2 regions of the Dorea formicigenerans genome follow, and region 1 is predicted to be linked to the other one. Evidence: predicted binding sites of a transcription regulator. Region 1 holds the regulator's gene; the other holds the start of a gene.
What was found. The regulator NrdR, encoded in region 1, represses ribonucleotide reductase genes. The targets are predictions, from matches to a motif close to CACAANATNTTGTG.
Positions count from the first base shown of each region.

Region 1 (15,398 bases):
GTCTCCACCAAATGTAATAAATTTGTAGTTTGTATCCTGTAATTTTCCTTTTCTCTTTAACGCTTTGTAAGCGCCTTCAACACCGCTGAGTGTTGCCCCTGCATTTTCAAATGCATTGTGAATGTAGCTGTCTTCCCATGCTGTGTATGGATATGTAAATGTAGAAACTTCCAGACATCCTGTTGCGTTTCCGATGACTGCTTTGTCCCCTTCATGAAGACCACGAAGGACGTTTCTTACTGCGATTGTTCCGCCGCATCCGGCGCACATTCTGTGTCCAGGAGCAAGACGCTCTGGTTTGTTCATTGTCTCTTTAAAATTATAACTCATCTTCTTCGCGCCTCCTTATTCTCTGATTCCCATGTAACGATACATTTCTCCGGCATCACCATCTGCAATGACCTGTTTCAGTGTTTCGTATACATTTTCCATATCTTCGACACGCACATCACGTCCACCAAGTCCATATACATAGTTAATTGCGAGTGCCTGGCTTCTTGCACGGAATAATGCAGACATCACATCTGCTCCAAGTGGGCCACCGTGATTTGTATAACTCTCTGCACGGTCCATGATCGCGATTGCCTTGACATTTTTCAATGCTTCTGCAATCTCATCAGCCGGGAATGGACGGAACAGACGAATCTTAATCAGTCCGACTTTCTCTCCCTGCTCGCGAAGTCTGTCTACTGCATCTTTTGTTGTTCCTGCTGCGGAACCAATGATAACAACTGCACGTTCAGCATCTTCCATACGATACTCCTCGAAAAGTCCGTATTTTCTGCCGGAAAGCTTCTCAAAATCCTCAGCCACTTCTTTTACGACACGGCTGACATTTCTTGTTCCCTCTGCCTGATTACGCTTTGCTTCCATATAATAATCTGTGATAGAGTAAGGGCCGACTGCCATCGGGCACTCTGGATTCAGAAGATAATCTTCCGGCTCATACTCACCAACAAAATTCTTGACGTCTGCATCTTCCAGAAGTTCAATGTTCTCTACGGCGTGGCTTGTGATAAATCCATCCTGACAGATCATGATTGGAAGGCGTACATCTTTATGCTCGGAAATGCGGAAAGCCTGAACCATGTTGTCATAAGCTTCCTGATTATTCTCTGCGTAAATCTGGATCCAGCCTGCATCTCTTGCTCCCATACTGTCAGAATGATCACAGTTGATATTGATCGGACCGGACAGTGCCCGGTTTACAAGTGCAAGTGCAAGCGGAAGTCTGTTAGAAGCTGCAATGTAAAGTTCCTCCCACATATAAGCAAGTCCACAAGAAGAAGTTGCTGTAAGGCTTCGTGCTCCTGCAGCGGATGCTCCGATTGCTGCTGACATAGAACTATGCTCACTCTCGACTGGGATAAATTCTGTATCCACCTGTCCATTTGCTACAAATGAAGCGAAATACTGTGGAATCTCCGTAGATGGTGTAATTGGGAATGCCGGAAATACGTCCGGATTAATCTGTCTTAAAGCGATTGCTATTGCTTCATTTCCTGATAAACGATCTCTTTTTCCTGCCATCTTATTTCACTCCTTCCATCGTAATTGCACCGAACGGACATGCTTTTACACAAATACCGCATCCTTTGCAATGGTCATAATCAAATGCGCCTCTTTTCATATCCTTAACCGGGATACAACTGTCCGGACAGACAGGTACACATAACAGGCACTGTTTACATTTGTCTTCAATAAATTCCGGCTTTACACTTGTCCACTCACCGGTGTGGAAATCCTTTGAAGTTCCTGCTCCGGCAACGATCATTCCTTCAGTCAGATCCTGCCATTTTGTCTTAACTCCTAATTTGCTGATATCTGTAGCCATTATTTTACCTCCTTCAGTGCCATCTCAAGAGCCTTCATGTTACCATCAATAACCTCTGGCTTGCTGGCGAATTTATGTTTGAAAGAAGCCTGCATCTCTCTTAAAAATGTCTCTTCGTCCATGATATTTGCAACTTTTACGATTGCTGCAAGAAGCGGTGTATTCGGGAAATATCTTCCCATAGCTTCCATAGATACTTTATGTGCATCAATTGTATAAAGTTTTCCTTCGTATCCTTTCAGATGTGGAATAATCTCTTCTTTCGGGCGGGCTGTATTTACAAGGATCGCCCCCTCTTTTTTCAGTCCTGCTGTTACATCTACAGTCTCAAGAAGTGACTCGTCTACAACAACAACGAACTCTGGATCATAAATGTTAGAATGTACACGGATCACCTCATCGCTGATTCTGTTGTACGCTGTGATCGGCGCACCCATACGCTCCGGACCATACTCCGGAAATCCCTGTACGTATTTTCCTGTCTTAAATGCAACATCAGCTAACAGTAATGCTGCTGTCTTGGCACCCTGACCGCCACGGCCATGCCATCTGATCTCTGTGTGATTACTCATGCATCTTCTCCTTTCTCTTGTTGTGTATAAGTATGATGCCTACAGATTACTCCACGCTTTAACTCTTCTACATCTATGCTTCTATTAGTGCAAAGCTTGTGTCACTGGCATCATATATACAAAAAGTCCGCCCCTGAAATAGGGACGGACATATTATCAGTTCCGCAACCACCCTGTTCTTCTAAAACAAGTGATATTCACTACGTACAATCATACGTGATTTCTATAACGGGAAATCCCCGTGAAAACTTACCTGATGTGATTCTTTCAGCTTTCCTTCTCAGAGATGATTTTCAAAATAAGCCTCCCACTGTCTTTCAGCACCGACAGCTCTCTGTAGGGAAATCTCTTATCTCTACTCTTTCTCTTCACAGAATTTAAATTATAGAGCGCAATCTGTTTTTGCGCTACATAAATATTACTCTATATTCAAAGAAAGGTCAATAGGTTTTTGAAAAATTATAATCTACTAAAAGAGACAGCAAATATTAAACTATTCTATATATGTTCTTTAATTGATGTGTATGTTCTGATTTTTCGTCCATTTTACGGGCTTTTCTGGGTATCTACTTCGCGTCCGGAATTTGTCTTCCGGTCACATCCATATGGTAATTTTCTTTATAAATCAGTTGCGATATCGGCACTACCTGATAACCTTTTTCTTTCAATCCGTCCAGCAATGCATCCAGAGCATCTGCCGTATATTTCGCCCCATTGTGGCACAAAATAATCGAACCATTTCCAAGTGCCTTATGATTCAGCACCGTATTTAAAATACTATCAACCCCGTAGTCTTTCCAATCCAAACTATCCACGTCCCACTGAATCGGATAATATCCATTTTCCCTGGCATTTAAAACTACGGCGTCATCATAATCTCCATATGGTGGGCGAAACAACTGCATCTTGACTCCTGTCAACTCCTTCACTTTTTCATGAACACTCATTAACTCTTGCGTCTTCTCCTCATCGGAAAGCTGAGACATATTCTTATGATTCTGACTGTGATTTCCAAGGTCATGGCCTGCCTCATAGATTGCTTTCACATCGTCAGGATAACTTTCGACCCACCCGCCAGTCATGAAAAATGTGACATGTACATCATGTTCCTTTAAAATGTCCAGGATTCTCTGGGTATCATCATTCCCCCATGCCGCATCAAATGAGAGCGCAACCTTCTTTTCATCAGTCTGGACACAATAAATCGGAAGTTCTTTTCCATTGACATTGCTCGAAACCTTGACAATTCCTGATATGTACCTGTATGAACCTATCAATGCTATTGCAACCACACAAGTAAAAATCCCACGAGTCAACCATTTCTTATTCCATTTCTTTTGGATACGCTTGCAATTGGTACTTATTTTCTCAAGTTTTATTAACTTTCTCATAAAAAACTCCGGAACATCTGCCTTTATAGCAGTATATGTTCCGGAGTAAATCATATATTCTACACTTAGTTCTAAATGTTCGATAATTTTATTTATTTCTCAGCATTTTTGTATACTTCCATAGCTGCTGCCACACCTTCGCCTGTAGCAATCTTAACATTATTCTGAAGCATAACTGCTTCAAGAGCACCAAGAAGGATCAGGATATTTCTCTTCTGGCTTGAATATCCCATGTTACCAATTCTTAAAATCTTGCCGTCCAGTGGTCCGAATGATGTTGCAATTTCGATTCCGAACTCGTTGAGAAGTGTTCCACGGATTACCTTTCCGTCTACTCCTTCCGGAATATTGATTGCTGTTACAACCGGCATCTTGTGCTCGATATCTCCGAAAATGCTAAGACCCATTGCATTCAGACCAGCACACAGAGCCTTGTCATTGAGGCTGTGTCTTGCCCATCTTACTTCCAGAGTCTCGTCCACGATACAGCGGAGTGCTTCATGTACTGCATACTGCATACTTGTAGCCTCTGTATGATGGTTCAGACGTCTTGGGCTCCAGTAATCCTCAAGCTGTGCAAGATCCAGATAGTTACTTGGGATTCCTGCAAGTGAACCGTTTACATCATCTGCTGTACGGATTCCTTTCTCTACTTTCTTTCTCTTCTTAACAATCTCTTCAATCTGCTCATTGTATGTAATCAGTGCAGAACCTGAAGGTGCTGAAATACATTTCTGTGTACCGGAGATACATGCGGATAACTTCCAGTCGTCAACGTGTACTTCTGCTCCACCAAGTGTTGCAACTGCATCTACAATCAGAAGTGCACCATATTTCTCACAGATTTCACCAATCTCTTTCAATGGCTGCATCATAGATGTAGAAGTCTCACCGTGGATAAATGCAACGGCTTTGTAGCTGTCTTTCTTTAATGCCTCTTCAATCTCTTCCGGCTCAAATACAGTTCCCCATTCTCTCTCAAGAAGTGTGATATCTGCTCCACATCTCTCCAGAATCTCTGCAAGCAGATATCCAAAACGTCCGAATGCAGGAATCAAGACTTTATCTCCCGGACAGATTGCTCCTGTCAGAACTGTCTCAAGACCTCCTCTTGATGTGGTATCTACAAGATATGTCATTTTATTTTGTGTCTGGAACACATAGCGCTCCATCTCCATTGTCTCATTCATAAGTGCTGTAAATTCCGGATCGAACTGTCCGAGAATGTGTGCGCCCATTGCGCGAAGTACGCGAGGATCTGCTTCAACTGGTCCCGGTGTCATAAGTGTGCGTGGTGATGGATTAATCTCTTTAAATTTCATGTCTGTCATCCTCTCTTTTCATGTGTTGTTTCTGTTATTTTTTCCTGTTTTTTTCTTAGAAATCCATTGGAAAGATGCTTTTAAACATTCTTCTGAAAGCATCTGATATTGGAAATTTTATTCCTGATATCGAAAAAAGAGGTGCAAAAAACCAATAAGCTTGTTCCCCCATTGGATTTTTCAACCTCTTTTTAATGACATTATTATACCCACAAATTCCCTATATTTCAAGAGAAAATGCGATTTTGAGAGTTAAAACCCAAAACCGCATTTTAAAATTTAAAGTTACTTTATATCCAATTCCACCGGGCAATGATCTGATCCCATAATATCTGTCAATATCTTCGCGTCTTCCAGTCTGTCTTTCAGACTCTCGGATACACAGAAATAGTCAATTCTCCAACCTGCATTCTTGGCTCTTGCACTAAATCTGTAAGACCACCAGGAGTAGATACCTGTCTGCTCCGGATAAAAATACCGGAATGTATCTACAAATCCGGCATTCAGAAGCTCTGTGAATTTCTGACGCTCTTCATCGGTAAATCCGGCATTTTTCCGATTCGTCTTTGGATTCTTCAGATCAATCTCTGTATGCGCTACATTCAAATCACCGCAGAAAATAACCGGCTTTGTCTCTTCCAGCTTTTTCAAGTATGTAAGAAAATCTTCCTCCCATTTCATACGATAATCCAGTCTTGCAAGCTCGCTCTGGGAGTTTGGTGTATACACGGTAATAAAGTAAAAATCTTCAAACTCCAATGTGATCACACGCCCTTCCTGGTCGTGCTCCTCGATTCCAAGTCCGTAGCTTACGCTGATTGGTTCCTGCTTGGTAAATATTGCTGTCCCCGAATAACCTTTTTTCTTCGCATAATTCCAGTACTGATGATATCCCGGTGTGTCCAGTTCAAGCTGTCCTTCCTGCATCTTCGTCTCCTGAATGCAGAAAATGTCTGCGTCCGTCTCCTGAAAAAAATCCATAAATCCTTTTCCGGCACATGCACGGATACCATTTACATTCCATGATATGAATTTCATTTTAGTCTCCTGTGTTCTTGTCTTCTATTTTTTTCTTCCATTTTCAAAATTGACAGTAACGGCATTAGTAATACACTTTTCTTAAAAACAGACCCCTTGCCGGTGCCAGAAATCCTGCCAGGCTTCTGTCTTCTGCTGCAATGACGACCGGAATCATAGAGGCTTCACGCTCTCCTGTTCCGACCTCCAGAAGTGTGCCTGTCATAATCCGGACCATATGATACATAAACCCGGTTCCATAATAAGTAATACGGAGCTTTTCTCCATTACTTACAATTTTAATGTTGGTAACCCTGCGGACTGGATCCTTATTCTCACTGTCATCCGTAAAGCTTGTAAAATTCTTCGGTCCGATCATATAATCTGCTGCCTCGCGCATTGCTTCGATATCCAGCTTATGTGGATAATGATAGCAATATCTTCTGGAAAATACATCTGGTTTTTCTCTGCAGTCAATATAATATTCGTACTTCTTGCCTTTTGCACTTTTTCTCGCATGGAACCCATTTTTCATCAGTTCCACTTTCATGATCCGGATATCTTCCGGTAAATATCTGTTAATGGAATCCTTCAATTCCTTTACATCGTAAAGCTTGGAGAGCTGTACGCTTGCAACCTGTCCACGTGCGTGAACCCCTGCGTCAGTTCTCCCGGAGCCATCTACACGGACTCTGTATCCGACCAGTTTTCCAATGCTCCACTCTAATATATGCTGAATTGTATTATCTGTCGTCGCCTGTCTCTGCCACCCCTGATAGCGGGTGCCATCATAAGAAATTGTTAATTTGTATGTTCTCATTTTTCTTCCTTATCTAATATCTTCTTTAGCTCGTCCATAAAAGTATTCACATCTTTAAATTCACGGTATACAGATGCAAATCTTACATATGCTACTTCATCCAGATCTTTCAGTTCGTCCATGACAAGTTCGCCGACCACACTGCTCGGAATTTCCTTTTCTTCCAGACTGAATACCTTTGTCTCTATATTGTTCACCGCCTGCTGGATCTTCTCTGTCGGCACCGGACGCTTATAGCATGCCCGGATAATTCCGTTTTCAATCTTCTGACGGCTGTACTGTTCTCTGTTGTTATCTTTTTTTATAATTATAAGAGGGATTGTCTCTATCTTTTCATAAGTTGTAAAACGCTTCCCACATATATCGCAGGCACGTCTTCTTCGAATGGAGCTTCCGTCCTCTGCAGGTCTGGAATCAATTACTTTTGTGTCAGGATTTCCACAATATGGACATTTCATATTCTTTCGCGCTCCTTTTCCTAATCTTTCCTTATTAGTATATCTTGTGGCGTACGAGAAGTCAAACCACTATTACTCCCATTTCCCGGACTTTTTCTTAATTTTTTCTTATTTTTTCTCATGCATTTCTACCAGTATGACATCTGGTCCGATTTTGCAAATGCATTTGTAAGGAATGATATATTCGGAGCCGTCACAGAAGAAGTTACAGAACTTTGATGTCTTTGGAATAATGATTGCTTCGATCTGTCCACATTTTTCGTCAAAGACAAAATCTACAATGTAGCCTAATTTTTTACCGTCACAGGCGTTGATGACTTCTTTTCCTTGAAAATCGTTCAGGCGCATATTCATCATCCACATATATTTTTAATATAGTATATGCAGTAAGAATGTCGAGGTCCTTCATGGATTTATGCATTGTTTTTTCTTCTGCGGATATATTTTGTCAGATTTTTTCTTCAAGAATCACTTAAAATCTTGCCAATTTTAACCCGCTCATGTATGATTAAAGGTAGAATACTTTTAGCAGGAGGCTATACTATGAAGAAACGAGTTGTTGTCGCTCTGGGACACCGGGCACTTGGAACAACATTGCCGGAACAGTTAGAGGCAGTGAAAAAATCAGCGAAAGTAATTGCCGATCTTATCCAGAACGGATATCAGGTAGCTATTACACACAGTAATGCACCTCAGGTCGGAATGATACATACCGCATTGAATGAGTTTGCAAAGCAGCATGAAGATTATACAGCAGCACCTATGTGTATCTGTTCAGCCATGAGTCAGGGATATATCGGTTATGATCTCCAGAACAACATTCGCGAAGAGCTTTTAGACCGCGGGATTTTCCGCACAGTCAGTACCGTTCTTACCAGTGTTGTTGTGGATCCTTATGATGAGGCATTCTATACACCAACCAAAGTTCTCGGTCGTTATCTGAATGCAGAAGAAGCTAATCTGGAGCGGAAAAAGGGAAATTATATCGTGGAAGAGCCGGGAAAGGGATTCCGTCGAATCGTATCTGCACCGAATCCAGTCAGCATTGTCGAGATTGATGCAATCAAAGCCCTGTTAGATGCAGATCAGGTTGTTATCGCATGTGGCGGTGGGGGAATTCCGGTACTTGAGCAGGACAATCATCTCAAAGGAGCCAGCGCTGTTATTGAAAAAGATCTGACTGCCGGTAAGATGGCAGAAGAGACAGATGCTGATATGTTGATCATTCTGACAAGTGTTGAGAAAGTTAAGATCCATATGGGACGTGCCGATGAAAAAGACCTTGGCGAAATTACAGTCGATCAGGCTAAAAAATATATGGAAGAAGGACATTTTGGAGTTTACAACATGCTCCCGAAATTCAATGCTTCCGTAAACTTTGTAGAAGGCAGAGAAGGCAGAAGTGCACTCATCACTTCTTACGATAAATTAAACGAGGCGCTGGAAGGAAAGACCGGAACAGTGATTCGTTAGATTCCATCTTGAATTTAAAAATGTTTTTAAAAGAAAAGTATGGTTGATAACAAAAATCTCTCTCAATTGTTATCAACCATACTTTTTTGTCTATTCCTTTAATCCATATCCTGGGATTCCATCATTTCGAGACGTTCCACTGCCTCTGCAATGTTCATCTGTTCAATGGCCTTTTTTTCTTCAATCCTCATAAGTTCCAGACGCTTTACACGCTTGTCCAGTTCATTTTCTGTCAGATAATGATACACACTTTTGGGAACAAACTGTTTCCACTCCTGATCTGTAGCGATAAGCTCCCGTACTTTTGATCCAGTAATTCCTTTCTCTTCTTCCGTTTTTCTCCAAAGAATATTCACATCCAGGTCAAGGCTTCGTAAAATCTTGTACTTTTCCTCATCCCAGGCATCAAACATTCCTACATAGTATACTGCTTCTTTGGGTGTATACTGTGCGATATACTCCGGCATGCTGATCGGGAATGGAATAAAATCATACTCTTTCGCAGGCACATTAAATTCTTCCATTGCACCGCGGATCATTTCACACCGCTCAAAATAGGTCAATGGATTCCCTGCTTTCGTTCCTCTGTTCTCATCATGCACCGTATCCCGCGTGTGAGCTCCATCCGGATTCGTGATTCCGATATATAATTTGTCGCAGCGCATCTTTGCTGCAAGAATATACTCCATATGTTTCAGGTGAAGCACCTGAAATCTTCCATTTACAATTCCCGTTCTTGTCATTTGTATACCCGTTTCCTTTTTATTTCCCAATTAAATGTAATACTTCTTCTTTACTGATCAGTCCAAGCTGCTTTCCTGTCACTTCTCCATTTTCAAATACAACAAGCATCGGAATGGACACAACCTTATACTGTCTTGCAAGATCCATGCACTGGTCTACGTCCACTTTGCAGATCTTTACATCATCTACTTCTGCTGCCACTTCTTCAATAACCGGTCCAAGCATCTGACACGGTCCGCACCAGCCGGCCCAGAAATCAACCAGTACCTTTCCTTCTGCTTTTAATACTTCCTGCTCAAATGTATCTCCTGTTACATGTACAACTGCCATATATGCTTACCTTCCTTTCATCTATTCATTATCTGCACAGATTCATTTTTTTATAACTGCATCTTTGTACAGCCTGTCTGTACTATATTTTCTCTGACTTCATCTTAACGGCCGACACTTACTCTGTCAAGGTATTCCCCGACCATCCGAAATTCATCTTCGTAAATACAGTTCGGCATCGTGCCGTCATGAACTTTCTGCCTGCACTCCTCGTAATCCATCCAGCGAACCGCTTCCACTTCTTCTTTCTGTAATTTGAGGTTTTCAATCTCCACCGGTTCTGTGTATACATAGACTGAACTAAGTTCTCTGTCCCGAAACATTTTCCCATAAAATTCTGCCTCAAATGCTCCGTAATGTACACCTATATAATGAAGTTCTTCCGGTTTTGCCTCAATACCAAGTTCTTCTTTCAGCTCGCGAATGGCTGATTCAAGAATCTCATCTCCGGCGTCCACATGTCCTGCGGAGGATATATCATAGCTGCCTGGATTGGAATCTTTTGTCTGGCTGCGCTTCTGTAAAAGAACGTCATAACCACTCTTCTCATTCGGACGCACAATCCACATATGCACTGTCGCATGCAGACTTCCTTCACGGTGCGCAACCACTCGCTCTCTCACAATTCCGGTTTTACTGCCGTCTGGATTTAAAATATCGAAAAGCTCCATTGGTTCTCCATTCAACACTGCTGACACCAGTGTATCATGACCATCATAGACAAGCTTCAGTGAGAAGAATGGCTCTTCATCTGCAAGAAGCCGTAAAAATATCCGGTCGCCTTCCCAGATATTTAGTTTCAACACGTCCTCTTTTTTCACCCATTCCAGTTCACCTTCATCGCATGCTATGGGTTTTCCTTCGAATTCATCAGCAGTAAACAGATGCATATACTCTGTCACACCATTTCCAGATACAAATGTCACAATCCCACGGAACCGATAAGAAGTCAATGTATATCCTGTCTCCTCTTTCACTTCACGAAGCACACACTCCTCCGGACTTTCATCTGCTTCAAAATGTCCGCCCACACCGATCCATTTATCCTTATTCACATCATTTTTCTTCACTGTACGGTGAAGCATTAGATATTGCCCATCTTTTTCTATATAACATAAAGTACTAAGTGATGTCATTATTGGTTTCCTCTTTTCTTATAAATAATGGCTGATAAATAACGTAATTCACTGGATTTCCATTACACTGAAAAATGTGCTATACTAGCACTAATCGCCAGATTACTTTTTATTATAGACATTATATGGGAGAAATGCAATGAATCGAAATATCGATTATATCATAGATGAAGACAGTGCCGGCCTTAGAGTTGAGCAATTCTTACGCCGAAAGCGCTACTCCGGGCAGAATCTGTCGGAGATTAAAAGAATGCCGAAAAGTATCCTTGTAAATGGGGTACATTATTATATGCGTCAGGAACTTTCTACAGGAGACCACCTGCAGGTGCGTATCTGTGAAACAAAGAATTCTGAGAAGATTCCACCGACAAACCTGCCGCTGGATATTATTTATGAAGATGAGGATCTTCTTGTGCTGAACAAGCCTGCCGGCATGCCGATTCACCCGTCTTTAAATAATTACACAAACTCTATAGCAAATGCTCTGGCTTACTACTTTCAGTCTCAGGGGAAACCTTTCATTTTCCGGTGTTGTAACCGTCTGGACCGGGATACTTCGGGACTTACCATTGTGTCCAAGCATCTGGTCAGTGGCAGTATTCTCTCGGACATGACAAAATACCGTGAAGTTCACCGGGAATATCTCGCAATTGCACGAGGTTCTGTCACACCTTCCGAAGGAACCATCCAAGCTCCGCTCGGGCGCAAGGGCGGAACCATCATCGAACGGACCGTAGACTGGGAACATGGAGAAGATGCAGTCACCCATTATAAAGTGGTAAAAGAAGCAAATGGGCACAGCCTTGTCTCTCTTCGTCTTGAGACCGGCCGCACCCACCAGATCCGTATTCATATGAAATATCTCGGTTATCCACTGATTGGTGACTACCTGTACAACCCAGACATGGAGTACATGACACGTCAAGCTCTGCACTCCCACCACATGGAATTCACCCACCCGATTACCGGGGAACATATGAGTTTCACTGCACCGCTGCCAGAAGATATGGCTCGGGTTATGCAGGAATAATTCAAGAATTTTATCAGAAATATTTCTTCAACTCATTTTGACGATTTTCACAATTTGTGATCATTACATTTTCAATGCTCTTTTCTTTTAACAAGGAGCGGATCTTCTCGGCCCGCTCCTTGCGGATTTCATCGTCACATTTATTCAGAACGACACAATATTTCCGGTCTTCCACGCCTTTTCGTGCACCTTTCACTGATGAAAGGATTTTTGCAATATCCTCTTCTGCTATCAGATGTTTATAACTCGTATTTAAAAACTGAACTGCAAGGTCTTTTCGAAAGCAGACTTCTTCTAATGGCTTTCCTAATGCGTCCATTCCCACAACCGCAATGACATCTGTACACTCCGGAATAATGACCGGTTCTTTTTCAATTGGCACCTTACAAGGAAGATGCTTTGCTCCATCCGCTTCAATTAGTACAACCTCCGCTTCCTGCAGAACTTCCTGTAAAAATGAACCATCTGGCATACGCATCTTTTTCACAGATTTCTTATTTTCCATCTGATTTACTGCTGCCTGATCTCCTGCTGCAAGATTCTTATTACTTTCACAATCTGTACCGATGACCGCAATCTGGTCAGATTTCCAGAGACTTCTCACTTCTTCAATATTCCACGCACGGATTTCTTCTGGCGGGGTCTGCAAATGTGTACTTGTCGTCACAATTACTTTTTTCCCTTCTTCTCTGAAAATTTCAGCCAGCGCATACATGGTCGTTGTCTTGCCACCACCGCCGACCAGCGAAATGACTCTTCTTTCTCTCTCAGCCAATTTTTCATCTCCTCGCGTTTTTCTAGTTCACCTTTTACAAGTCTTCTCCCGTTTCAGTCGATGCTGGCTATATCAGATGCGCTTCCACCCACGCCAGTATATCCTCGTAAACCACCTGTCGGTCCAGCTCGTTTAATATCTCATGGCGGTCTTTCTCATAAAGCTTAAGGGACACATCTTTAATTCCACATTCCCGATACGTTTTTGCAACATTTTCCACACTTTTTCCGAAGTTTCCAACAGGATCGTCTGATCCTGCCACCAGATACAACGGCAAATCTTTTGGGATCTTTTCAATATTCTCTTTTTTCTGTGCATACTCAATGCCACAGAACATATGATAATATGCATTGACTGTAAAGCGGAACGTACACCATGGATTCGCCAGATAGGCGTCCACCTCTTTTTCATCACGCGTCAGCCAGTCCTTATCTGTTCTGGCAGGCTCAAACCGTTTATTATATCCACCAAATGCCATGTTATCCACAAATGCACTCCGGTAATCATCACCTTTAAATGCAGCGATGACTTTGCACAGTAATTTTCCAAAAAATAACGCGACTCCCGGCTGCGCTCCGGTTCCCATGACTATGACTCCGGAAAGGCCAGGTCCGTACATTTCCATATACTGACGGATCAGGAAAGACCCCATACTATGCCCAAGCATAAAATACGGCTTATCCGGATATTTTTTCTGCGTCATTTCCCGAAGTTTGTGAATGTCACCGATTACATATTCATTTCCATTCGTTTTATGAAAATATCCATGATATTCTTCATTTTGCACAGATTTTCCATGTCCCAGATGGTCATGTCCGACCACGTAAATTCCATGTTCGTTCAGATATTTTGCAAATGCATCATATCGGTCGATAAATTCGACCATACCATGACATAACTGCATAACCGCATGGATCTCCCCCTCCGGCTCCCATTCGATTGCATGAATCTGTGTCACTCCGTCCCGCGACGGATATTGAAATTCCCGCTTCATAATCTAGTCCTCCACCCACTCGAATGCACGACCGACTGCTTTCTTCCAGCCTTTTAACAAATGTTGTCTCTTTTCGTCTGTCATGTCTGCATGGAATGTTCGGGACAGTGCCCAGTTTGCGCGCACGTCCTCTACATCTTCCCAGTAACCCACTACAATTCCTGCAAGATATGCCGCTCCGAGAGCTGTTGTCTCCACACACTGTGGTCTGAGCACATCAACACCAAGAATGTCGGACTGGAACTGCATCAGAAAATTATTATTTGATGCACCACCATCTACTTTGAGCGTCCGGATCTGTACACCAGATTCTTCTTCCATCACTTTCAAAATGTCATTGGTCTGGTACGCCATAGATTCCAGTGCCGCCCGGATAAAATGTTCTTTTTTGCAGCCTCTTGTGATGCCCACGACCGTACCTCTTGCATATGGATCCCAGTACGGTGCTCCGATTCCGGTAAATGCCGGAACAAGGTAAACGCCTGCAGTATCTTCGACCGCAGTTGCATAACGCTCCGTATCTGCTGCTTTGCGGATCATACGCATCTCATCACGCAGCCACTGGATTGCCGCTCCTGCCACAAAAATACTTCCTTCTAATGCATACTGGACGGTTCCGTCTGCGCTGGCTGCAATAGTCGTAAGCAGTCCATTTTCTGAAGTCACAGCCTTTTCTCCTGTATTCATAAGCAGGAAACAGCCGGTTCCATATGTATTCTTCACTTCTCCGGCATCAAAACAGCACTGGCCGAACAATGCTGACTGCTGGTCACCTGCTGCCCCGGCGATTGGAATACTCTCGCCAAACATACCGACTTCTGTATATCCGAAAATTCCACTGGGCGGTTTTACTTTTGGCAGCATGTTCTTTGGAATCTTGAAATAATCCAGAATCTTCTGATCCCAGTCTAATTTATGAATATCGAACATCATCGTTCTGGAGGCATTGGTGTAGTCTGTCGCATGTACTTCCCCACGGGTCAGATTCCAGATCAACCATGTATCAATTGTTCCAAAAGCAAGGTCTCCATTTTCTGCCTGCTCCCGGGCTCCCTCTACATGATCCAAGATCCATGCCACCTTTGACGCTGAAAAATATGCATCAGGTATCAGTCCTGTCGTCTCTTTCACATAGTCCGTCAGACCATCTTCTTTTAATTGATCGATCCGTTCTGCAGTTCTGCGGCACTGCCACACGATTGCATTGTAAATCGGCATACCCGTCTCACGGTTCCACACAACCGTCGTCTCTCTCTGATTCGTAATTCCAATGGACGCAATCTCATCAGCACTTGCACCGATTTTACTGATTGCTTCGGTCGCAACAGATAACTGAGATGCCCAAATCTCCATCGGATCATGCTCAACCCAGCCTGGTTTTGGATAAATCTGCTCAAACTCTTTTTGCGCTACACTGCAAATATTTCCTTTTTTGTCAAATAAAATACATCTGGAACTGGTTGTCCCCTGATCCAGAGCCATTACATATTTTTTCATACACG
Region 1 covers NZ_CP102279.1:787,272-802,669, reverse strand. The annotation lists gene NQ560_RS04070 (thiamine pyrophosphate-dependent enzyme) at 1-330, opposite strand, end outside; gene porA (2-ketoisovalerate ferredoxin oxidoreductase subunit alpha) at 346-1,530, opposite strand; gene NQ560_RS04060 (4Fe-4S binding protein) at 1,532-1,834, opposite strand; gene NQ560_RS04055 (2-oxoacid:acceptor oxidoreductase family protein) at 1,834-2,406, opposite strand; T-box leader at 2,544-2,787, opposite strand; gene NQ560_RS04050 (polysaccharide deacetylase family protein) at 2,973-3,851, opposite strand; gene NQ560_RS04045 (pyridoxal-phosphate-dependent aminotransferase family protein) at 3,890-5,119, opposite strand; gene NQ560_RS04040 (exodeoxyribonuclease III) at 5,405-6,157, opposite strand; gene truA (tRNA pseudouridine(38-40) synthase TruA) at 6,222-6,956, opposite strand; gene nrdR (transcriptional regulator NrdR) at 6,953-7,414, opposite strand; gene NQ560_RS04025 (YlmC/YmxH family sporulation protein) at 7,523-7,762, opposite strand; gene arcC (carbamate kinase) at 7,958-8,887, shown strand; gene NQ560_RS04015 (nucleotidyl transferase family protein) at 8,986-9,630, opposite strand; gene trxA (thioredoxin) at 9,650-9,961, opposite strand; gene NQ560_RS04005 (NUDIX domain-containing protein) at 10,066-11,097, opposite strand; gene NQ560_RS04000 (RluA family pseudouridine synthase) at 11,237-12,127, shown strand; gene yqeC (selenium cofactor biosynthesis protein YqeC) at 12,141-12,902, opposite strand; gene NQ560_RS03990 (alpha/beta fold hydrolase) at 12,970-13,896, opposite strand; gene glpK (glycerol kinase GlpK) at 13,900-15,393, opposite strand; gene NQ560_RS03980 (DUF1667 domain-containing protein) at 15,390-15,398, opposite strand, start outside.

Region 2 (15,398 bases), 1.5 Mb from region 1:
AAAATCTTTCAGGTATCCTGAAGCTTTCGTAAGAAGTGCCTCGTCTGCCCCTGAGGCATAAATTGCCATCAGCCCGGCAGCCGGTGGATATCCCATAAGTCTCCGGTAACTGATTTCTTCTTCATAAAAACTTTCATAATCCTGCCTTGCGGCATTTACAATACTATAATGCTCTGGACTGTATGTCTGAATCACAACCTCTCCCGGAAGATTACCTCTCCCGGCACGGCCTGCAGCCTGCACAAGAAGTTGAAATGTACGTTCTCCGGAACGGTAATCGTCCCCATACAGTGACATATCTGCCGCCAGAATTCCAACCAGTGTTACCCCAGGAAAATCATGACCTTTCACAATCATCTGCGTTCCAATCAGAATATCTGCTTCTTCATTTGCAAACGCTGACAGAATCTTCTCATGCCCGTCTTTATTCTTTGTCGTATCCAGATCCATACGCAGGACTCTTGCCTGTGGAAAGCGCTTCTTTACCAGATCCTCTACCTGTTGTGTTCCCATGCGGAATCCACCAATATAAGGTGAACCACAGGACGGACAAGTTTTGATCATCCTCTCCTCATGCCCACAGTAATGACAGATGAGCCTGCCTCCTCTGTGCTCTGAGAGCGAAACATCACAATGAGGACATTTTACTACATATCCACAGGACCTGCAAGAGACGAACCCCGCATATCCACGCCGATTGAGGAAAAGCATCATCTGATGGTGCTCACTTAAACACTTTTCCATAAGTTCTGTCAGTCTGTCACTTAAAATACTGCGGTTTCCATTCTTTAATTCTTCCCGCATATCGACCGTGTATACCTTTGGCATCACTTGCCTGGTAGCACGGTTCTTTAATTCCAGCATCGTGCAGCTTCCGCCCTGGCACCAGGAAAATGCTTCCACAGAAGGTGTTGCTGAACCAAGTACGACACTTGCCTGTTCAATCTGTGCACGGCGTATTGCAGTCTCCCTTGCATGATATCTTGGCACCTGCTCACTTTTATAAGTAGGTTCATGCTCTTCATCAATCACGATTAGTCCCAGATTGGAAAATGGTGTAAAAAGCGCAGATCTAGGTCCAATCATCACATCCACTTCTCCACGTCTGACACGCTCCATCTGATCAGAACGCTCTCCCTGGGAAAGTCTGGAATTCAAAATCGACACCCGGTTTCCAAATCTGGCATAGAAGCGCATCACCGTCTGATAAGTCAGCGCAATCTCCGGAATCAACATAATTGCCTGTTTTCCCTGACTGACCACCCGACTGATCATCTCAATATAAACTTCCGTCTTCCCACTTCCGGTTACGCCATAAAGCAGATATGTTCCGTAATGTCTCTGACTGTAATCTTTCCAGAATGTGTCGATTGCCTGCTGTTGTTCTGGTGTATGTGTAAGTGGACCGAAATCTTTTTTCTGGTAGTGTATCGGATTACGGAAATTCTCTTCTTCCTGAATCTCCAATACTCCCTGCTCTTCCAGAGAACGAATGACCGAAAGTGTGACATTTAACTTCTTTGTAATGAGCTCATAGTCCTGCTGCGGCTGATCTAACAACCCTGCCAAAAGCCTTGCTCTTGCCTTTTGGTTCTTGTGCAGATAAATATCTAACTGCTTCTTTCCTTCCTCTTCATTTAAAAGAAGCTTCACCTTGCGTTTGTGCTGGATCCGCTCTTTTTTCTTAATAGGAAGTACCGTCTTCAATGCCTGGAGCATAGTTCCACCATAGTATTCTCGGATCCATGCAGCTAGAGCAATAAGTTTTGACTCGATTTCCTGATGGTTTTCTTCAATACAAAGAACTTCTTTAATTTTTGCGAGGTCGTAATCTGCTTTTTCAGAAAATCCTATCACATATCCATGAGTTTCTTTATTCCCTTTGCCAAATGGAACTACAACTTCCATTCCAACTTGAAGCACCCCCTCAAGTTCTGGGGGGATGCGATACTGAAACACTTTATCTAATTTTTCATGCGTAATATCAATAATAATATCAGCGAACATTACTCTCCTTTAAGTTCTTCCAATACTTCTTTAATCAGGACTCTCTCATCCATGTCATATTTCACGCCTTTGATTTCCTGATATGTCTCATGTCCCTTTCCAGCCAGCACAATGACATCACCCGGACGTCCATGCTCGATGGCATAACGGATTGCCTCTTTACGGTCACAGATGTCGATATATTTTCCATCTGTCTTTTTCATACCCACGATGATATCATCAATAATTGCCTGTGGCTCTTCGAATCTCGGGTTATCTGAAGTAATGATTGTAAAATCAGACAGTTTTCCGGATACCTCTCCCATCTCATAACGTCTTGTTTTAGAACGGTTTCCGCCACAGCCAAATACCGTCACAATACGTCCCGGATTGTAATCACGAAGTGTGTGTAACAAGCTTTCCAGTGCCATAGCATTATGCGCATAGTCAATCATAAGTGTAAAATCATCGGATACCTTGACCATCTCAATACGACCTTTGACCTTTGCGACTTTCAGTGCATCTTTGATTTTCTCGACCGGTACATTAAAATGTCTGCATACTGCAATAGCTGTCAGTGAATTGTACACACTGAATTCTCCAGGAATGTCGATTTCCACATCAAAGTCCATCAGTCCTGTCACATGGTACCAAACTCCAAGATATCCCGGTCTTGAGATGTGCTTCACATCGATTGCACGAAGATCTGCCTTCTCCCCAAATCCAAATGTCTCAATTTCGCAGGTTGCATCTTTAAATACATCTTCGAACCACTTGTCATCTACATTTCCAATTCCAACTTTGCACTGTTTGAACAGAAGTCCTTTACAGCGCTTATAGTCCTCAAAATCTTTATGCTCATTCGGTCCAATATGGTCTTCTCCAAGATTTGTGAAGATTCCGATATCAAACATAATCCCTGCGGTTCTGTGAAGCATCAGTCCCTGTGAAGAAACCTCCATAACCACACAGTCACATCCTGCTTCCACCATCTGTGCAAAATACTTCTGAATCGTGTAAGACTCCGGTGTTGTATTATTAGATGGAATGGTCTTATCTCCGATGATTGCCTCAATCGTACCAATCAATCCGACTTTGTGTCCTACTTCCTCCAAAATAGCTTTTACCATATAAGTTGTTGTCGTCTTACCCTTGGTACCGGTAATTCCAATGGTCTTAAGCTTTTCAGCCGGATATCCGAAGTAGGCTGCTGACATAAGTGCCAGTGCGTATCTTGTATTTTCTACTTTGATAACTGTCAATCCCTCTGGCACTTCCACATCTTTTTCCACAATAACCGCTGCAGCACCTCTTTCTGCTACATCTTTTACATACTGATGACCATCCGAGACAGCACCACTGATACACACAAACACACTGCCCGGTACGACCTTTCTGGAATCATTGACAAGTTCTGTAATCTCTATATTATCACTGCCTGCGACTACCTTGTAATCCAGACGCTCCAATAACTTTGTTAATTTCATTCTCTATGCCTCCTGATCATATTTTCAAGAATACTTCCTTAAATACCTATTTAAATAATACAAGGTACCATGGAACACTTTCATTTTATTATATACCACCCCTTAGACGAAAAGCAACGAATTCGTAAATACATCTCGAACAAAAAATTAAATTTTTCCTGCTTTTCTCTAACCATTTTTATGATACAATAGAAACATTAAGGTCAGAGAGTTTTACAAAATATCATTTTTCTGATATCTATGATATCAGTTTGGAAAGAGGCTTTTATTATGTCATTAGCGAAAGCAAAAAAATATCTGGAAGAAAAAGGTTATGTAGACCATATCATCGAACTGGAGGATTCCAGCGCAACAGTAGAGCTTGCAGCGCAGGCACTTGGTGTAGAACCAGGCATGATTGCCAAAACATTATCTTTTTTGATTGGTGATACCCCGATTTTGATTCTGACGGAAGGAACAGTAAGAATCGATAATCACAAGTATAAAGATACATTTCATGCAAAAGCAAAAATGATTCCATTTGATGACGTTGAAGCATATATTGGACATGCTCCGGGCGGTGTATGCCCATTCGGCATCAAAGAAGGAATTCCTGTTTATCTAGACGAATCCCTGAAAAAATTCGATATTGTATATCCAGCAGCAGGTAATGACCACAGTGCAGTCAAACTTACAATTGCAGAATTAGAATCAGTCTCAGGTGCAAAAAAATGGGTCGATGTCTGCAAAGAATAATGTCAGGATATACGATTGTGATGCACAGAACATTTTGTGAGTATCACAGTGATAAATCTTTAATATTCTATTAATTTAAAGGAGTTATATTTTATGAACGCATATGAACGATTACTGAAATATGTGGTAATTCGCACACCGAGCAATGAGGAAAGTGAGACAACACCTTCTTCCCAGTGCCAGTTTGACCTGGCAAATGTTTTAAAAAAGGAAATGGAGGAATTAGGCATCTGTGATGTAACATTGACAGACACATGCTTTCTGTATGGAAAGATTCCGGCAACTCCAGGATGTGAAAATGCACCTGCAATTGGTTTTATTGCACATATGGATACGGTTTCAGATTATTGTGACCATGATATAAAACCGATGATTACAGAGAATTATGATGGAGAAGCTCTTGCACTTGGCGAAAGTGAACTTGTCTTAAGTCCGGAAATGTTTCCGCATTTAAAATCTATGAAAGGACGCACATTAATCACCAGTGACGGAACAACAATTCTTGGTGCCGATGATAAAGCTGGAATCGCAGGCATTTTGACTATGGTCGAACGACTGAAAACTCAAAGCATTCCACACGGTCCCCTGTGTATTGCATTTACACCTGATGAAGAAACTGGAACCGGCGCTTCACATTTCGATTTGCAAACATTCGGTGCTGATTTTGCTTACACACTGGATGGCGGTATGGAAAACGGAATTGAATACGAGACATTTAACGCAAGCAGTGCTGTCGTAGAATTTCACGGAGTCAGTGTACATCCGGGTTCTTCCAAAGATACGATGATCAATGCCAGTCTGGTCGCTATGGAATTTGATTCTATGCTTCCAAAAGGTGAGAGGCCTCGCGATACAGATGGATATGAAGGATTTTATCATCTCATGAAGATGGAAGGTGAGTGCAGTTATGCAAAATTGAACTATATTATCCGAGATCACGATGCAGAAAATTTCAATCACCGTAAAGAAATTATGCAGCAGATTGCAGACGACTTAAATACAAAATGGGGTGAAGGAACTGTCTCACTCACATTAAAAGATCAATATCGCAATATGCGAGAAGTAATTGAGCAGCATATGCATCTGATTGATAATGCAAAAAAAGCCTGCGAAGCTGTCGGTCTTACACCAGTGTGTTTACCAGTCCGCGGCGGTACAGACGGATGCCAGCTCAGTTTCCGCGGTCTTCCTTGCCCGAATCTCGGAACCGGCGGATACGCATATCACGGACCGTATGAACATATTACAGTAGAAGGTATGGATAAGGCTGTTGAAATGATTACAGAACTGGTGAAAATATATAGCATACAATGCAATTAATATTAAAATGAACCATAGGGAAAATAATTCGACTTTTCCTATGGTTCTCTTAGTCTCACAATTCTTTCAGTCTTTTCTTGCTTTATTATTCTCCCTATGTTACACTACATCTACATCAAATTTCGGGCATGATATTTTCATTATGTTTCAACGCCCATAGAAATCTCTAGCCAAGATTTCAATTCTGAATTTCATTTGCTTTTTCAGCAAATAATTCACTCAGATTTTTGATGAAGTTACTCATTCACCGCAGCTTTCAGTGATTCCCGGCACTGGTATAGCTACAGTTTCACCGGGCAAATGATACGGTACTTCTGAATGTAATTACATTTTCTCATCATATGCTCTTTTTGCATTGTCTTTTTATACTCAAAATGTTAAAATATATTCAGATAGTTTCCATATCACATTTGCCCAGAGAGGAGATTTATGGAAACAAACAATACGACAACTTCAAATGGGGTACACAATACTCACACAAAAGACAACGCTGCTAAAATTGTATTCGGAGACCCGGTACTTTGTGCTCAGTTCCTAAAAGGTTACACGGACATTCCTCTTTTTAAAGAGATTAAGCCCGAAGATATTGAAAATGTTTCTTCACATTTTCTGCCTTTATTTCAGGAATCCAGAGACTCTGATACCGTGAATAAAATTTGGATAGGCAATTCTGAGATTTATCTGATTGCACTCATCGAACACCAGTCAGAAAATGATTTTGATATGTCCTTCCGAATACTCCGTTATATTGTATTTATCTGGACAGATTATGCCGCGCAACAGGAAAAGTTACATAAAGGTACCACAAAATCTAAGGATTTTCTTTATCCACCAATCCTGCCTATCGTATATTACGAGGGGAGCAGCACATGGTCTGCACCGTTGAACTTTAAGAATCGCGTCTTTTTGAGTGATGTCTTCGGAGATTACATACCAAGTTTCAATTACCTGGTCGTTCCGTTAAACAAATATTCCAAACAGGATTTGATTGAAAAGAACGACGAACTCTCTTTAATCTTTCTGATTAATCAGCTTCAGAGTTCCTCAGAATTTCATGCCTTAAAAGATATCCCTAAAAAATACACGGAACATCTTACAGAAGACACCCCAGATTATCTGTTAAAAATTATTGGTAAAGTGATCGCCGTTCTTCTTCATAAATTAAATGTACCTGATGAAGAAGTTTACGAGGTTACAGACCAGATCACAAGGAGGAAATTCAGTATGATGTTTGACAATTTTCAGGCTTACGACGTACAGGAGACCAGACGGGTCAGCCGCGAGGAAGGACGGCTTGAGGGACGAATCGAAGGCGAACGTGCCGGGCGAATCGAAGGTGAACGTGCCGGGCGAATTGAAGGCGAACGACTCCATTTAATCAAGCAAGTTATTAAACGAATTGAATTACAGTATTCTGTCAATCAAATTGCAGAATCACTCCTAGAGCCACTAGATATTATCCAACCTATTTATGATATTGCATTGCAACAGCTTCCTGATTACAACGCCGAAAAGATTCTTGAGCAATTGAATTCATAACTTGTATCGCAAAAATAAGATTCCTTTTTTCAATAACTATCAAAAAAGGAATCTTATTTTTATAAATGTTGTCCTTTTAGATATCTCTATTCCTGCTTAAATCCTTCTCCGACAACTTCATTGGATTCCATAATGATCGTAAATGCTTTCGGATCTATCTCTTTTACCATTCTTTTTATCGTATACATCTGCTTGTTATTGCATGCACACATGACCACGTCTTTTTTTTCACCACTATAGCTTCCCACACCTTCCAGAATCGTTGAACCACGGCCTGCATATTCATCAATCTGTTCTGCCACCTCTTTTCCTTGCTTTGTTACAATCAATGTCATCTTACCTTCATCAATTCCATACATAATACGATCCATAACCGTCGCCATAAGATATGTCACAAGGATTCCATAAATCAGTCCGTCAACTTCTTTGAATACCAGTGCACTTCCAAGGATAATCGTACAGATATCCAAACCGAATGTGATCATACCGAGTGTCATGTGTGGTTTTGCTTTCTTGATGGACATACTGATAAAATCCTGTCCTCCGGTAGAGGAACCTCGCATAAAAATCAGCGCAAATCCTATTCCGCATAATACACCCATGCAAAGTGCAGCCAAAAGCCTGTTTCCATTATACACTGGAAGCATCGGTGCCACATAGTCTGTCAGTACGGACCAGATCAGAGTTGTCTTTACTGACTTTAGGAAAAATGTTTTTCCAAGATATTTGTAACAGAAAATGGTGACCGGGATATTCAGAAGTATCATTCCTGCACCAACTGGAATCTTAAACAGATGATACAGTATGATTGCAATTCCGGAAAATCCTGCTACCGGGAAATTCGCATTCAGCGCAAAATTATAAATTCCAACCGCACCAAGCATTCCTGCTGCCAGATCCACCAGAAGATCAATCCCTAATTCCTTCCAGTCAAATTTTTTCTTTAACATATACATTTCCTCCTCTTATCTTTCATCTGATATCATAGCTTCTCTCAAAAAAAAGAACAGACACAAACTATATATTCTATAATTCGCATCTGCTCTTGTATTATAATTTCATTTCACGAAGATTTAAAATTCTCTGATTACTGCTTCCCCGAAACTGTAAGGTAATATCCTTCAAATCTTCTACAAACGGACCATCTACCAGTACATCTATATAAGACAACATCTCATCCGTGACTTCTGTATAGGCTCTTCCACCTGGTATCAGATCTTTGTCATATACATACCCGGAATAACTCCAGATATTCTTCTTTGGATACATTTCCCGGACTTTTTTTAAGAGCTTTACAAGTTCTCTTTGATTCTCCGGTTCAAATGGTTCTCCGCCAAGAAGTGTAAGTCCTGCAATGTATGGATGGTTCAATGCATCCAAAATTTCTTTTTCAGTATTCTCAGTGTACGGATTCCCATAATGGAAATCCCATGTTTCTGCATTAAAACAACCTTTACAGTGATGACGACATCCTGAGACAAACAATGTCACTCGAACTCCCGGACCATCTGCTATATCATATTTTTTTATTTCTCCATAATTCATATAAAATTCCCAGCCTTTATTTTTTCCAACTAATCTGCAAATTTTAATGCGAAATCCGGGAACCGTATAATTTTATACTTTAACTCCGCAATTTGCTTTTACAGATGTAAGACTCTATCCTTAATCTCCTGTGTTCTTCCCTGATTCCAGAACTGTGTTCCGATATATCCACATGTTCTTCTGGCTACTGACATCTTATCCTGATCACGGTTCCCACAGTTCGGGCACTCCCAGATAAGCTTTCCACTTTCGTCTTCTTTAATCTGAATCTCTCCATCATAACCACAGATTTCACAGTAGTCACTCTTTGTATTCAATTCTGCGTACATAATATGCTCGTAGATGAACTGCATCACAGAAAGGACTGCCGGAATGTTCTGCTGCATATCCGGGACTTCAATATAGCTGATTGCTCCTCCTGGTGACAGTTTCTGGAACTCTGCCTCGAACTCCAGCTTGTCAAATGCATTGATTGGCTCAGATACATGTACATGATAACTGTTCGTAATATAATTCTTATCTGTAACTCCTTTGATGATTCCGAATCTCTTCTGAAGACATTTTGCAAACTTGTATGTGGTAGACTCCATCGGTGTACCATATACAGAATAGCTGATATTCTCAGCAGCTTTCCACTGGGCACATTTGTCATTCAACCTCTGCATAACTGCCATTGCAAATGGTCTGGCTTCCGGATCTGTATGCGTCTTTCCAAGCATGCGCATGCACATCTCATAAAGGCCTGCATATCCAAGAGAAATGGTTGAATATCCGCCATATAGAAGCTTATCAATGGTCTCACCTTTTTTCAGTCTTGCCAATGCACCGTACTGCCAGAGAATCGGTGCCACATCTGAAATAGTTCCAAGAAGTCTCTCATGACGGCAACGGAGTGCTCTGTGGCATAACTCCAGTCTCTCATCAAGAATCTGCCAGAATCTGTCCATGTCTCCTTCTGCGGAACATGCTACATCTACCAGGTTAATTGTAACAACACCCTGATTGAAACGCCCGTAGAATTTATGCTTTCCGTTTGGAAGCATCTGAGAATCCTCTACTGTCAGGAAAGATCTGCATCCCATACATGGATAAACTTCACCCTTTTTCAGTTCCTTCATGATCTTTGCAGAAATGTAATCCGGAACCATACGCTTTGCAGTACATTTTGCTGCAAGCTCTGTCAGATACCAGTACTTAGAATCTTCTGTAATATTATCTTCATCCAGGACATAAATCAGTTTCGGGAATGCCGGTGTGATCCAAACACCCTTCTCATTCTTAACGCCTTGCATTCTCTGTTTTAATACTTCTTCAATGATGAGTGCCAGATCCTGTCTTGTCTGACCGTCTTCCACCTCATCCAGATACATGAATACGGTAACAAACGGTGCCTGTCCGTTACATGTCATGAGTGTGATAAGCTGGTACTGGATTGTCTGAATTCCGCTTTTTACCTCTTCTCTCAGACGGCAGTCTGTCAGTTTGTCAATGATTGCCTCATCCAGACTCTCCCCACATGCTTTACGTTCAGAGATAACAATATTACGGATTTTCTTACGACTGATATCCACAAATGGTGCAAGATGTGCCAGTGTAAAAGACTGTCCTCCATATTGATTACTTGCGACCTGTGCTACAATCTGAGTCGTCACATTACACGCTGTAAAGAAGCTGTGTGGTTTTTCGATCATTGTCTCACTGATGACGGTTCCGTTCTGAAGCATATCTTCCAGATTGATCAGATCACAGTTGTGCTCTTTCTGTGCAAAATAATCTGAATCATGGAAATGAATGATTCCCTGTTCATGTGCTTCTACAACCTCTTCCGGAAGAAGTACACGCTTGGAAAGGTCTTTACTTACTTCTCCTGCCATATAATCTCTCTGCGTGGAGTTGATCACCGGGTTCTTATTGGAATTTTCCTGATTGACTTCTTCATTAATGTTATCAATCAGTGCAAGGATCCCGTTATCTGTTGTATTGGACTTTCTTGCCAATTCACGTTTATAACGGTAGCGCACATACTTCTGTGCCACTTCATAGCCACGCATTCCCATAATTCCAGTCTCTACCATATCCTGAATATCTTCTACATGTATAGCGTGAGTTGATTTTTTTACCTGTCCTGCAATATCATCTGCAATTGCCCGGACCTGGAATTCATTCAGTTTGTAAATATTATCAACTTCTTCATTAGCTGCGCGGATTGCATTCTCGATCTTTTCCAGATCAAAGCCGACTTCCTCTCCATTTCTTTTGATTACTTTCGTCTTCACTAACATCTTCATGTCTCACGCCTTTCTTATATATCTTTGTTCTTCTGCTTTTCGGATCCACCACAACATCTTGTGTTCCACAATTCACACTCACTCCGGTAAGAAACTATTTAGTTTCTTCAAAATCACAAGATATTGTGTTCCGCCCCATTATATTACTACAAAATATGGCGTTTGAAAAGCATTATTTTAATTTTAACATACTTTTATAAGTATACCTTTTTCTGTCCATTTTTTGCCCATTTTGTCTGTTAAAGATCAAATAATGACAACTGATTGGACTCCGGAAGGTCTCCTAAAAGTCCTAAATCTGCCATGTAATCTACAACCGTCTTACTTGCTTTCGTACGGTTTCTAAAATCATCTTTGGACAGATATGGACCATCTTTTGCCGCTTCCTCCACCGCTTCTGCAGCCTTCTCTCCCATTCCGTCAATGCTGGAAAACGGTGGCATCAGCTTTCCGTCTACGATACTGAATTTTGTTGCTTTTGCGCGATAAATGTCGATTGGCAGAAACTCATATCCCCTCGCATACATTTCCTGAACAATATGCATGTCCTTCATTGTATCCTGTTCTTTTTTACTGAGAGAATCAGACCGTCTTGTATAATCATCAATATAGTATTGCAGTTTTTCCTTGCCCTGACACATAATTTCATAAGAAAATGCATCTGCACGGATTCCAAAATATGCTCCATAGTATGCCAGCGGATAATTTACCTTACAATAGGCGATACGATATGCCATCATGACATAGGCTGCCGCATGGGCTTTCGGAAACATATATTTAATTTTCTCACAGGAACCAATGTACCACTCTGGCACATCATGTTCCAACATATCTTTTTTATACTCCGGCCAATCTTTACATTTTCCTTTTGCAACGGTACCTTTACGCACTCGCTCCATGATCGTGAAGGATTCCTCACTATCCAGTCCTTTGTTGATCAGATATGTCATAATATCATCTCGGGTACAGATTGCTGTAGAAATGGTTGCCTTACCGCTCTTAATCAGCTCCTGCGCATTGTTCAGCCATACGTCCGTTCCATGGGACAATCCGGAAATACGGATCAGATCTGAAAGTGTCTGTGGTTTTGTATCTACTACCATCTGGATTACGAAATCCGTTCCGAACTCCGGAATTCCAAGACATCCTACCGGACATCCCCCGATATCATCTGGTGTGATTCCAAGTGCCGATGTATCATGGAATAAAGACATTACCCCCTGATCATCCAGAGGGATATCTGTTGCTACAAATGGATGATCCGTCTCATTGTACTCATTTTCCATAGCAGGCGAACTGATATATGCCTCAAGTGCCTTGATCATGGTTGGATCATCATGACCCAGAATATCCAATTTTAACAAGTTGTGGTCGATGGAATGATAGTCAAAATGTGTCGTAATAATATCAGTCGTCATATCATTTGCCGGATGCTGCACCGGAGTGAATGAGTTGATATCTTCCCCGTGAGGAAGTACAATGATTCCTCCCGGATGCTGTCCGGTACTTCTGCGGATACCGGTACATCCCTGAACAATCCTGTCAATTTCGCAAGTTCTCTTTCTTGTTCCCCGCTCTTCAAAATAGTTCTTTACATACCCAAATGCTGTCTTATCCGCCAACGTACCAATCGTTCCGGCACGGAACGTCTGTCCGGCTCCGAAAATAATTTCCGTATATTTATGGGCATTACTCTGATAATCTCCTGAGAAGTTCAGATCGATATCTGGCTCTTTATTTCCTTTAAATCCAAGGAATGTTTCGAACGGAATATCAAATCCATCTTTTACAAGCCTGGTTTTGCACACCGGGCACTCCTTATCCGGCATATCCCATCCACAGCCCCCTGCGTAAGCCCGTACTTCTTCGGATTCAAAATCACTGTAGTGGCACTTCGGGCAATAGTAATGTGGGCTTAATGGATTTACCTCTGTAATTCCAGCCATGGTCGCAACAAAAGAAGATCCTACCGACCCACGGGATCCTACAAGATATCCGTCCTCATTGGATTTCCACACCAATTTCTGTGCGATAATATACATAACGGCGAATCCGTTGGAAATAATGGAATTAAGCTCACGTTCCAGACGCTCTGTAACAATCTCCGGGAGCGGATCTCCATACATAGAATGTGCCTTGTTATAACAGATTTCACGAAGCGTTTTATCTGAATCTGGAATGACCGGTGGACACTTATCCGGGCGGACTGGTGATATTTTTTCCACCATATCCGCAATCATATTGGGATTGTCAATGACAATTTCTTTTGCTTTTGCTGAACCAAGGTATTCAAACTCCTCCAGCATTTCATCTGTCGTATGCAAATACAACGGTGCCTGCTGATCTGCATCTTTGAATCCTTTTCCTGCCATAATGATACGGCGGTACACTTCATCTTCCGGATCCATAAAGTGCACATCACAGGTCGCCACGACCGGCTTATCAAACCGTTCTCCAAGACGGATGATCTCACGGTTGATCTCACGTAAATCTTCCTCACTTTGAACCTTCTCCACACGATCACTATCAATCATGAACCGGTTATTTCCAAGTGGCTGTATTTCCAGATAATCATAAAAATTAACAATTCTGGCAATCCGCTCTGCAGATTTTTCTCCCAGTATTGCCTGATACAATTCTCCTGCTTCACAAGCACTTCCAATAATCAGACCCTCTCTGTATTTTAACACTTCGCTCTTTGGCATTCTCGGCTGACGTCCAAAATACTCCAGATGTGACTTGGAAATCAATGTATAAAGGTTCACGCGTCCAATATCATTCTTTGCCAGAACAATGACATGGTAAGACGGCATCTTACGGATTGCTTCCGCGTTGTGCGCGCCAAAATGATTCATCTGATCCAGTGTCTCGATTCCACGTTCTTCCAGCATCTGAATAAATTTCACATAAATCTCTGCGGTAACTCTGGCATCATCCACTGCTCTATGGTGATGTTCCTGAGAAATATTCAGTGCTTTTGCCACAACGTTTAGCTTGAATTTTGAAAGTGTCGGTAATAATACACGAGCAAGTCCCACCGTATCTACAGAAGTAAAATCCGGTTCTATGCCCTGCTGCCTGCAATTTTCTTCGATAAAGCTCACATCAAAACTGGCATTGTGCGCTACCAGCACTGCATCTCCTACGAACTTTAGAAACTGTGGGAGAATTGTCTCAATCTCCGGTGATTCCATAACCATCTCATCAGTAATGCTTGTAAGCTGTGTGATTCGAAATGGAATCGGAATCTTCGGATTCACAAATGTACTATACTTATCCGTAATTTCTCCGTTCTCAACTTTAACTGCACCAATTTCGATAATCTTATCTTTTGCCGAACTAAATCCCGTCGTCTCCAGATCGAATACAACATAGGTTCCTTTTAAAGACTGACCTTTCTCATTGACTGCCACATCCTGCAAATCATCGACCAGATATCCTTCCACACCATAAATAACTTTAAATGGATCGTCTTTATCCAGTGTCTCAATATAATGATTCGCGTCCGGGAACGCCTGTACCACACCATGATCTGTAATCGCAATTGCCTTATGCCCCCAGTCATGTGCTCTCTTTACAAGATCTTTGACCTCGGAAACTCCGTCCATGTCACTCATTTTCGTATGACAGTGGAGCTCCACTCTCTTTTCTACCGCATTGTCTTTTCTGGATTCTGTAAAATCAGAAATTTTCTTAATTCCAAACACAGAAGAAATGACAAGTTCGCCGTCAAATTTGTCAATATTGGTCACGCCTTTAATTTTCAGGAATGCACCCATTTTAATTTCAGCCAGTACATCTGCAAGTTGATCATTACGCACGAACATCTTGACCATGATCGTATCAGTAAAGTCTGTCACTGCATACATGACAATGGTCTTTTCATTGCGGATTTCTCTTGTATCAAAGCTAATGACTTTTCCTCGAAATGTAATTTCTCCCATCTCACCAATCACGGTTGACAGTTCAATCGGCTCATCGTCAAATGGGCGTCCGTAAATCAAACCTGACTCATCAAGATCCATCTTCGCAGATTTCACAAACACCTTCTTATCACGAAAGCCACCCTTCTGGAATCCACTGCCTTTTGAAAATCCACCTTTTGCAGGACTGCCAGAATTTTTTCCGTCTCCGGAATTTTTTCCACCTTGTCCGCTTCCAGATGTTTCTTTTTCCCCAGACTTTGCTTCTTTTTCCTGCTTTTTTTCCTCTTTTTGCTTCTGTACAGCCTCAACCTGATCCAGTATACTGTCTACTTCCTGCTGCAGACGCATATCATTGTATTTCAAAGTACTTTCTTTTGGTTCTTTATACATGACACGAATCTCAATGGGCAATCCGAAACGTTCTGCATACACACCTTTTAAATAATCTGTCAGAGAATCTTTTTTTCCTTGCGCAATAACAGTGTCGATTAACTGCATGCAAAGAATATTTCCTTCTTCAAAGGTACATTTCGCATTCTGCAGCATATTGCGTTCTACAACACTTCTTGTAT
Region 2 covers NZ_CP102279.1:2,287,205-2,302,602, forward strand. The annotation lists gene priA (replication restart helicase PriA) at 1-2,007, opposite strand, end outside; gene NQ560_RS11120 (UDP-N-acetylmuramoyl-L-alanyl-D-glutamate--2,6-diaminopimelate ligase) at 2,007-3,473, opposite strand; gene NQ560_RS11125 (YbaK/EbsC family protein) at 3,744-4,208, shown strand; gene pepT (peptidase T) at 4,302-5,528, shown strand; gene NQ560_RS11135 (Rpn family recombination-promoting nuclease/putative transposase) at 5,958-7,067, shown strand; gene NQ560_RS11140 (YitT family protein) at 7,154-8,017, opposite strand; gene nrdG (anaerobic ribonucleoside-triphosphate reductase activating protein) at 8,118-8,612, opposite strand; gene nrdD (anaerobic ribonucleoside-triphosphate reductase) at 8,711-10,900, opposite strand; gene NQ560_RS11155 (PolC-type DNA polymerase III) at 11,140-15,398, opposite strand, start outside.
Region 2: a site for NrdR is predicted at 11,015-11,028, ahead of nrdD (anaerobic ribonucleoside-triphosphate reductase). Genes of this name have one in related genera too.